Diaphorobacter ruginosibacter: one gene and its partner. The protein of the gene in region 1 interacts with the protein of each later gene in a pairwise test. Links are inferred from orthologs where the notes say so. Each region holds a gene or a part of one and is shown on either strand. Other genes may lie near its edges.

The links.
Region 2: the proteins of ruvA (region 1) and ruvC interact in binary tests that used the Escherichia coli proteins (3 or more experiments, as listed by UniProt). The link is inferred for Diaphorobacter ruginosibacter from one-to-one orthologs.

The regions. Positions count from the first base shown.
Region 1 is NZ_CP060714.1:499,454-505,654, reverse strand. The notes cover bases 1,936-4,726. They hold ruvA (Holliday junction branch migration protein RuvA), read right to left. Parts: upstream 3,722-4,726; coding sequence 3,149-3,721; downstream 1,936-3,148. Other genes in these bases: H9K76_RS02405 (PhoH family protein), read left to right, coding at 3,779-4,726; H9K76_RS02415 (trypsin-like serine peptidase), read right to left, coding at 1,936-2,985. Also shown: H9K76_RS02420 (trypsin-like serine protease), read right to left, coding at 1-1,287; more of H9K76_RS02415, read right to left, coding at 1,492-1,935; more of H9K76_RS02405, read left to right, coding at 4,727-4,732; rRNA maturation RNase YbeY, read left to right, coding at 4,759-5,220; H9K76_RS02395 (sulfite exporter TauE/SafE family protein), read left to right, coding at 5,368-6,132; H9K76_RS02390 (LysR family transcriptional regulator), read right to left, coding at 6,186-6,201. UniProt on the Escherichia coli protein: The RuvA-RuvB-RuvC complex processes Holliday junction (HJ) DNA during genetic recombination and DNA repair.
Region 2 is NZ_CP060714.1:4,329,147-4,331,924, forward strand. It holds ruvC (crossover junction endodeoxyribonuclease RuvC), read left to right. Parts: upstream 1-1,004; coding sequence 1,005-1,553; downstream 1,554-2,778. Other genes in the region: H9K76_RS19625 (helix-turn-helix domain-containing protein), read right to left, coding at 1-707; H9K76_RS19635 (RcnB family protein), read right to left, coding at 2,135-2,569; thiC (phosphomethylpyrimidine synthase ThiC), read right to left, coding at 2,765-2,778.

The DNA of each region.
Region 1 (6,201 bases):
TTCGGTCGTGCCCTGGAGCCAGCGCACGCGGTAGTAGGTGCCGTTCATCGACGTCGCGCTATCGCTCACGCAGCGCACGCCGCCGAGTCCGTTGGACGTGCAGTTCGCTGCGCCATCCAGGAGTCCAAGGCTCACTTTCAGCAGATCGCCGCGCGGGTGGTGGATACCGACCACCGGTTCGTTGCGTGTGCGGCTTGCAGAGTCCCAGCCCGCGAATACCGCGCCTGCGGGAGGCGCATCGTTGAGCCGCAGCAGCGTGGTGTCGGGAGTCTCCGCGCCATACAGGAAGGTGGCGCCATTCTTGAGCGTGCGCGTGGCCGAAGAGAGCACCTTCGCATTGCAACTGGGCGAGCGGTAGAACCAGTAGGTCTGCAGCGTCGAGGCCACGGTCTGGTCGGCGATGCAATGGTTGGCCGTCAGAAAGTACGGCGTGGCGCTGCTCGCCTTGTCGTTGACCAGCGTACCGGTACACAGGTAACCGCCTTCAGCCGTCACATAGATCATGCGCGCCACGGCATTGCGCTGCGCGTCATATTGGTCGTAGCAGGTGGCATCGAGCTCGCAATAGGCGGACTCGCCGATCTTGGCTTCCGATGCCTGCGGCTGCGTGCTGCCGTCATCGATCGGCAACGACAGGTTTTCGTAGAAATGCAGTACCGATGGGATCGACATCTGCACGGTGCTGGCAGGGATACCCGGCGGCAGCTCGATTTCGAGCGTGATCTCTTCGCCATCCACTCCAGGCGTCCACCAGGTACGGCCTGCAGGGGAGTTGTCGCCCGCCCGCTGGTTGAGCTCCAGCGTCTGCAGCACGCGCTGGCCTGCGATCTGGAATGCTCCCTCGCGCTGCCCCTGCGCATACACGCGCAGCAGGGCGCTGCCGGGCAGCTTGTCGATCTGCACGCCCAGGCGCACGCCGAAGGCGCCACGCGTCACGAAGCTCACGGCGGCCACCTGGCCACCCTGGGACAATGTCTGCCATTGCAACTGCCTGCCAAGTGCTCCGACGTCGGCCGTCGCCGTGCTGGCACGCTTGGCGCCGACCTGCAGCATGCCTTCGCGTGGCGGGGTGGATCCCGCCTTGTCCGGCACCCATTCGCCGAGGTCCACCCGTGCGGGCGCAACCTGCACCGCAAGCGCCTTCTTCGTCAGCGGGACGAACTCATCGGGCGTATCGGCGGGCTGCACATAGGCCTCGACACCGTCCTGCGAACCCGGCCCCCATGAAGGGAACGCCACCTGGGCCATCGCGACCCCCATGAACAGGGCACACAGCCCCGATACCATGGCCGCCCTGCCGGCCTTAGACAAGGCGCTCTTTGACGCGCTACGCATGGGGACTCCTCCGCTGTAATAAATGCAACAAATGATTCTATATCGTCGATAGCCAGCAAGCCCGGGGGCTACGGCCATCGACGATCCGACCCATCAATGCATGGGCAACGGGGAGCGCGACGTCATCACGTCAGGTCATTCGGCCGATTCGTGCGCTCAGGGATTGAGCCACTGCTTGATGCTGGCGCGATAGGACAGATCAAAGCGGCCGTAGTAGTCGCTGCCGGTCGGGTTGCTGCAGGATGCGCGGCCGCCATACAGCTGCCCCATCACGTAGCGCTGGTTGCCGATGCCGAAGAACGCGGCCGAGCCGCTGCTTCCACCCTCGGTCGTGCCCTGGCTCCACTTCACCTCGTAGAAGGTGCCGCTGGCGTCGTTCACATTGCTGCAGCTGTCGTCAGCGCAGACACCGAGCCCGTTCACCTTGCCGAAGCTGATCTTTTCGAGATCGCCCTGCGGATGGTGCAGTCCGACAACGCCGGAGCCTGCAGGCACGGTGCCGCCATAGAACGATCCCGCATAGAGCACGCCGGCCGGTGGCGCCTCGTTGAGCCGCAGGAACGAGGTATCCGTGCTGACCGTGGCGTACAGCAGGGTCGCACCCTTGGTCAGCTGTCTTACGCCCGTGCCCACGGTGCCCGCGTTGCAGGCGGACGCGCGATAGAACCAGTCGGTCATCAACGTGGCAGCCTTTGCCTGTGTGTTGATGCAATGATTGGCGCTCAGGAAGTAAGGCGTGCCGCTGGACTTGGCGTCGTTGAGCAGCGTGCCCGTGCAGTAGTAGCCCCGGCCGTCTTCCGCGGTGTACCGCATGCGCGCCACGGAGCGCGCCTGGGCCAGGTAGTCCGGCTGGCACATCGCATCGATGTTGCAGCTTGCAGAACCTGCCTTCTCTTCGATCAGTTTCTCCATCTGTTCGGCGCTGTGCGTGAAGTGGGAGACACGCGGCACGGCGACCTGCACATCGGCCACGTTGGCGCCCGCCGGTACCTCGATCTCCATCACGGTCTGCGCGCCGCCGAAATCGGGGCTCCAGTAAGTGGTGGCTGTCTGCTCATCCGCCCCGCTGTCCCGGATGCGCTGCGCCTGCGCTGCAAGCTCGGCGGCGGTCATCTCGGTGGCAGGGCCGCCTGCCGCGCCATAGAAGCGCAGCGTCGCGCCTGCGGGCAGTCGCGTGACCCGCACACCCAGGCGCACGCCCTGCGCCGTGGGCGACTCGAATGCGATCGCAGCCAGCCGGCTGCCGCCGGAGGTGGGCTGCCAGTTCAACAGGGCTTGCGTGAGCGGCACCGTGGCGGCGGCCGCCACATCCCGACTCACCGCCATCTGGATCGGTGTGCCGGGTCGGGTGGCATCGGCCGCTGCTGCGGCCTCGGTCTTCTGCAGCAGATTGTCGGCAGGCGCCGAGAGAGCCACCTTGCGGATGAACGGCGCCCCGGCCAGGCCCTGCACGGACGGCCCGGCCTGCGACTTCAAGTCGGCGGAGACCGACTTGGTCTGGGTGTCATAGGGCTCGATGCGCTCGGCCAGATTCGGCTGCGACGGAGTCGTGCCGGGATCCGTGTTGTCGTCACCGCCTCCACCACCGCCGCATCCGGCTATCGCCAGGACCAGTCCGCCTGCTACCCACCAATGTGTCTGCTTTGCCATCACTTACTCCTATATGACGGCTTGATTATTCAATACTTCTTTGATGCTCCGCAGACGATGCCCGACCCGTTACGCAGGAGTACGGGGTGAACGTCCACCATCGTTAACAAACTCGCGCGACCTCGGGCAGCGGATCGCAGGCTGCGCGCCGTGCCGGCAGCGATCATTTGGCCAGCGATTTCAGGGCCATCTTGATGCCTTCGCTCACCCCGATGTCGGCCGGCAGTGCCTTGAGCGCAAGCGCCGCCTCCTTGTCGTTGTAGCCCAGCGCCAGCAGTGCCTGCAGGATGTCGGCCTGATCGTCATTGACTGCCTGCGCCTTGATGCCGGTGTCCGCGCCCAGCTTGCCCTTGAGCTCCAGCAGCAGGCGCTCCGCCGTCTTCTTGCCGATGCCGGGAACCTTCACCAGGCGCCCGGCCTCCTGCAGCGAGACCGCCTGCGCCAGGTCCCCCACGCCCATGCCCGAGAGAATCGACAGCGCGGTGCGCGGCCCCACGCCCGAAATCTTGATCAGCTCGCGGAATGTCTGGCGTTCCTCGTGCGATCCGAAGCCATAGAGCAACTGCGCATCCTCGCGCACGATGAACTGCGTGAGCAGCGCCACCCGCTCGCCGATGGCGGGCAGGTTGTAGAACGTGCTCATGGGCACCTGCACCTCGTAGCCCACGCCATGGCAGTCCACCAATACCTCGGGAGGGTTCTTTTCCAGCAGGGTGCCGGTCAATTTGCCTATCATTGGAATCCTTTGCCGCGAAATGCGGCGCAATAACCGAACAATAACCAAATTATCCGCGTGATCCTGCGCCACACCTTCACCCCACACAACAACCTCCGCCTGACCCATCTGTGCGGCCCCGCAGACGCGCACCTGCGCACGATCGAGGATTCCCTCAAGGTCAAGATCGCGCATCGCCACGAGCAGTTCAAGGTCGACGGCCCCAAGGCCAAGGCGACCGAGGCCATGGAGCTGCTGCAGGCGCTCTACGAACTCGCGGATCGACCGATCAAGGAAGAGCAGCTCCAGCTCATGCTGGCCAGCGACAACTCCATGCTGGACGAGGGCAACGTGGACGGCGGCATTTCGCTGACCACCCGCCGCGCCGACCTGCGCGCACGCACGCCCACGCAGTCCACCTACCTGGAGAACATCGCCAGCCACGACATCACCTTCGGCATTGGGCCGGCGGGCACCGGCAAGACCTACCTGGCCGTTGCCTGTGCGGTCGACGCGCTGGAGCGCAGCCACGTGCAGCGCATCGTTCTCACGCGGCCTGCCGTCGAGGCGGGCGAGCGCCTGGGGTTCCTGCCCGGCGATCTCACGCAGAAGGTCGATCCCTACCTGCGCCCGCTGTACGACGCGCTCTACGACCTGATGGGTTTCGACAAGGTCCAGAAGGCCTTCGAGCGCAACCAGCTCGAGATCGCACCGCTGGCCTTCATGCGCGGGCGCACGCTGAACAATGCCTTCATCATCCTCGACGAGGCGCAGAACACCACGCCCGAACAGATGAAGATGTTCCTCACCCGCATCGGCTTCGGCGCCAGGGCGGTGGTCACCGGGGACGTGAGCCAGATCGACCTGCCCAAGGGCGCGATGAGCGGCCTGATCGATGCGGAGCGCGTGCTCAAGCGCGTCAAGGGCATTGCGGTCACGCGCTTTACCAGCGCCGACGTGGTACGCCATCCACTGGTCGCGCGCATCGTCGATGCGTATGACGCACAGCGCAAGCCCGGCGCGCGCGGCTGAAGAGGCATTGCAGAGAACCGCATACCATGTCACTGAATCAACTCACCCTCTCCCTGCAGTTCGCCAGATTCGACGGCGCGGCGGACCACCGCGCCGTGCTCTCGCGCAGCAAGGTCACGCGCTGGATCCGCCATGCGCTGGCCGTCGACGCGGAGATCACCGTGCGCATCGTCGGCAGCGAGGAGGGGCAACGGCTCAACCGCGAGTTCCGCCACAAGGACTACGCGACCAATGTGCTGACCTTCGACTACCAGCAGGAACCCACGGTGCTGGCCGACCTCGTGCTCTGCGCCCCCGTCGTGGAACGCGAGGCGAAGGAGCAGAACAAGTCCCTGGAAGAGCACTACGCGCACCTGCTGGTGCATGGCACGCTGCACGCCCAGGGCTGGGACCACGAGACCAGCGCCGAGGATGCCGATGAGATGGAGGCCTACGAAACCGACATCATGCAGGAGCTGGGCTTCGAGGATCCCTACGCTGCGGGCTGAGGCGCCGCAGCGGCAGTGTTAAGCAGTAGTGCGCCCAGGTTGCATAACGCAGACCCGATCTGCGCCTAACATCCATGCATCATCGCGCCCCGCTGTGCCCATCGAGGGCGCGGGCCTGATCACCATCACAACGAGAGACGACAACGCATGGATTTCTTCAGCCACTGGGGCCTGCTGCTCTTCGCCGCCTTCGTGGCCGGCGCACTCAACTCGGTGGCCGGCGGCGGCAGCTTTCTGACCCTGCCGGCGCTGGTCTTCACCGGCGTGCCGCCCGTGGTTGCCAACGCCACCGGGACCGTGGCCCTGTTTCCGGGCTATGTGGCGGGTGCCTGGGGATTCCGCGAGGACATGCAGCCGCCTCCAGGCCTGTCGATGCGCACGGTGGTGATCGTCTCGCTGATCGGTGGCATGGCCGGCGCCGCACTGCTGCTGTTCACCCCCGACGCCGTGTTCCGCAAGGTCGTTCCCTGGCTGCTGCTGGTGGCCACGGCCATGTTCGCCTTCGGACCGCAGATCCGCGCCTGGGCGGCCAAGGAAGCGCATCCCGGCCAGCCCGCCTCCGCCGTCAAGGGCATGCTCGGCATGCTGGCGGTGGCGGTGTATGGCGGGTATTTCAATGGCGGCCTGGGCATCCTGCTGCTGGCGCTGTTCGGCCTGCTCGGACAGACACAGCTCAACGCGATGAACGGCATGAAGAACCTGGTCTCCGCCCTGCTCACCGCGATCGCGGTGGCCATCTATGCGGTGGGCGGGCTCGTGCAGTGGCAGCAGGCGCTGGTGATGATGGTGGCCGCGACGCTGGGGGGATACATCGGCGCGCGGGTCGCACGCAAGCTGCCGGCGGCCTGGCTGCGCTGGGGCATCGTGGCGACGGGGCTGGTGATGTCCATTCTGTTTTTCCTGCGGGGCTGAGCCCGCCCGGCAGTCTCCAAACCGCCTTCTCGCGAACCGGTTTCACCGGGTTCCTATGAGCCGGATCGC
Region 2 (2,778 bases), 3.8 Mb from region 1 along the record:
GGCACCGCGCGCTTGAGCATGCGCTCATCCATCTGGCGCGCAAAGGTCGTGTAGACCAGCACCCCCCGCAGCATGCCCGCGCTGAACACCGGCACGGCCAGCGCGGCACTCTCCGAGCGGTGATGGCCGTAGCGCACGGCAAACCCCTGCCGGCGCGTCTCGCGGATCATGCGGCGCATGGCACGCAGGTCGGTCAGGCGCGGGCCATCGTCTTCGCGGCTGTTCATCTCTTCGATCAGGATGCGACGCTCGACCGGCCCGCAGAACGACAGGTAGGCGCGCCCCGAGGCCGACTCGGTCAACTCATAGCGTCGGCCGACGCTGGATGGACGGATCGCATAGGGGCTGTAGGGCATGGTGCAGTACACCACGCGAATCTGGTGGTGGTCGATCACGCCCAGCGACAGCGGCCATTTGATCGCATGCGTGGTGCTCACCATGATGGGCGCCGCGAGCTCGGCCAGCTGCATCTGCGTGGTCACGCCGCAGCTCAGGTTGCCGACTGCCTGGGTGAGCTGATAGTGGCCGTAGACATGCGGATCGGTGCGCACATACTTCTCGGATTCGAGCGTGCTGAGCAGGCGGTGCAGTGTCGACTTGGCAAGGCCCGTGCGCTGGTGCAACTCCTGCAACGTCCAGCTCACGCGCTCGTTCATCACCCGGAGAATCTGCAGCGCGCGCTGCACGGAACGGACTTCGGTGCTCATGAGTTCTTTCATCGGCCAATCCGGCGGACCACCACCTCGCACCGTCCCGGATCGCCTGTTATGGTGACAGCAGCCACGGCAAGCGTGGCCATCACCTCATTTCATCAAACAAGGAGTTCGCCCTCTTGTCTCCAGACGGCTTGGCTCCATTCCGGCTACAGTCTAGAAGTTTGCGAAAACTTTTGTTGGACAATTCTTGATGTTCCGTCTATCGGAATCTTTGAACTTTCCACACATTCTATGAGCCAAATGCAAGCCAGTTGCAAGGCTCATACCCCAAGACAGGAAGCACAGCGCGTGAGAATTCTGGGAATCGACCCTGGACTGCAGACCACCGGATTCGGGGTCGTGGACGTCGACGGCCATCGACTGGGCTACGTGGGCAGCGGCACCATCCGGACCACCGCGCTCGCACGCGGCGACCTGCCGGGACGCCTGAAGGTGCTGTTCGAGGGCGTCACCGAGGTCGTCAAGCGCTACCAACCCGACCAGGCCACGGTGGAGATCGTGTTCGTGAACGTGAACCCGCAATCGACCCTGTTGCTGGGCCAGGCCCGTGGCGCAGCCCTGGCCGCGCTGGTCTCGCAGGACCTGCCCGTGGCCGAGTACACCGCCCTGCAGATGAAAAAAGCCATGGTCGGCCACGGCCGCGCCGCCAAGAGCCAGGTGCAGGAGATGGTGCGCAGGCTCCTTCAACTCCCCGGCCTGCCCGGCACCGACGCGGCCGACGCCCTGGGTCTGGCGATCACGCATGCCCATGCGGGCATGGCGATGGCCAGGGTGAACGAAGTGGCTCAGTTGCAGCGCAAGCAGCATGCGATGTACAGGGCTGGACGAAGTTATTAAGAGGCATCCCCCTGAGGCGCTGCGCGCCTTCCCCCTTCTCTCGAATTGCTGCGCAATTCGGGAAGGGGGACGCAGCCCTCGCTGCGGGACGGCCCTTGCTCGGCTGCCCTCGCCTTGGGGTGCGCCGGTTTTACAGGCCGCGCTCGAGGTTTTATGGCATCTCCCTGAGGCGCTGCGCGCCTTCCCCCTTCTCTCGAATTGCTACGCAATTCGGGAAGGGGGACGCAGCCGGTGCGGCGGGGCGGCCCTTGCACGGCTGCCCGCGCATCAGGCCACGCCAGTTTCGAAGGGCGCGTCCAAAAAACGAGTAGCGGGCAAATACCACTCAACCCAATTCAACCGAAGCCCAAAGCACGAGCGCAGCGACGTGCCGAATACTCCTCCCCTTCAACTGACTCACGGCGGCTGTTTGAACGGAGTGACGAAGGAACGAAGAGAGTTCTGCCGTGGGTATTAAGACGCCTTTTTGGTGACTTTTTGCGCGCGCAAAAAGTTACTGCCCCGCCGGGGGCAGTCCCGGCCTCCACCCTCAAACAAGCAAGCAGAAGCCGAACCCCGACGACACAACATACCTCCTCTTATCAGTTGCTGAGAATCAGCGAGGCAATCACCCCGGTCGCAATCGCGACCAGCAGATAGTCCGACCCATACTGCACCCACTGATACCCCCGAGGCGGAGCAGTCAGGCGGTGCGTACGCCAGTCCTCCACCACATAGCTGCGCGTGCGATAGGCCGGCGGGATGCGGTCCCCGCGATGCCATCGATGATCCGGGCCTGCCCCTCGCGGATAGTGATCATTGCGCACATGGCCCGGGGGATTCGGGCGACGGTTGTCATGGCGGTCATAGCCGCGACGGTCATCATGGCCACGACGGTCGTGATCCCGGTGATCATTGCGCGTGATGTCCGGGCGGGCCGGCTGTGCGAAGGCCGTTCCCAGGGTGGTGACGCCCAGCACCAGCGCCACGGCAGCCGCCGTGAATGTCCTCGTCGCGATGCGAATCTTTGCAGTCATGTGAACCTCCTTGTGTTGGCAGGCAGGCAAGCAATACGGACATACGGGCGGAACACCCTGCAGCCGATGCCTTGCACACGATTCCATGTTGCATGAAAAAAGCCGCCTGCCAAGTCGGCAGGCGGCGGATTTACGTCAGCTTTGCTTTACGTTGCACGGCTTTGCCATTGCAAGAACCGTGGCTTCGCATCAGCGTCACGCCACGGGCT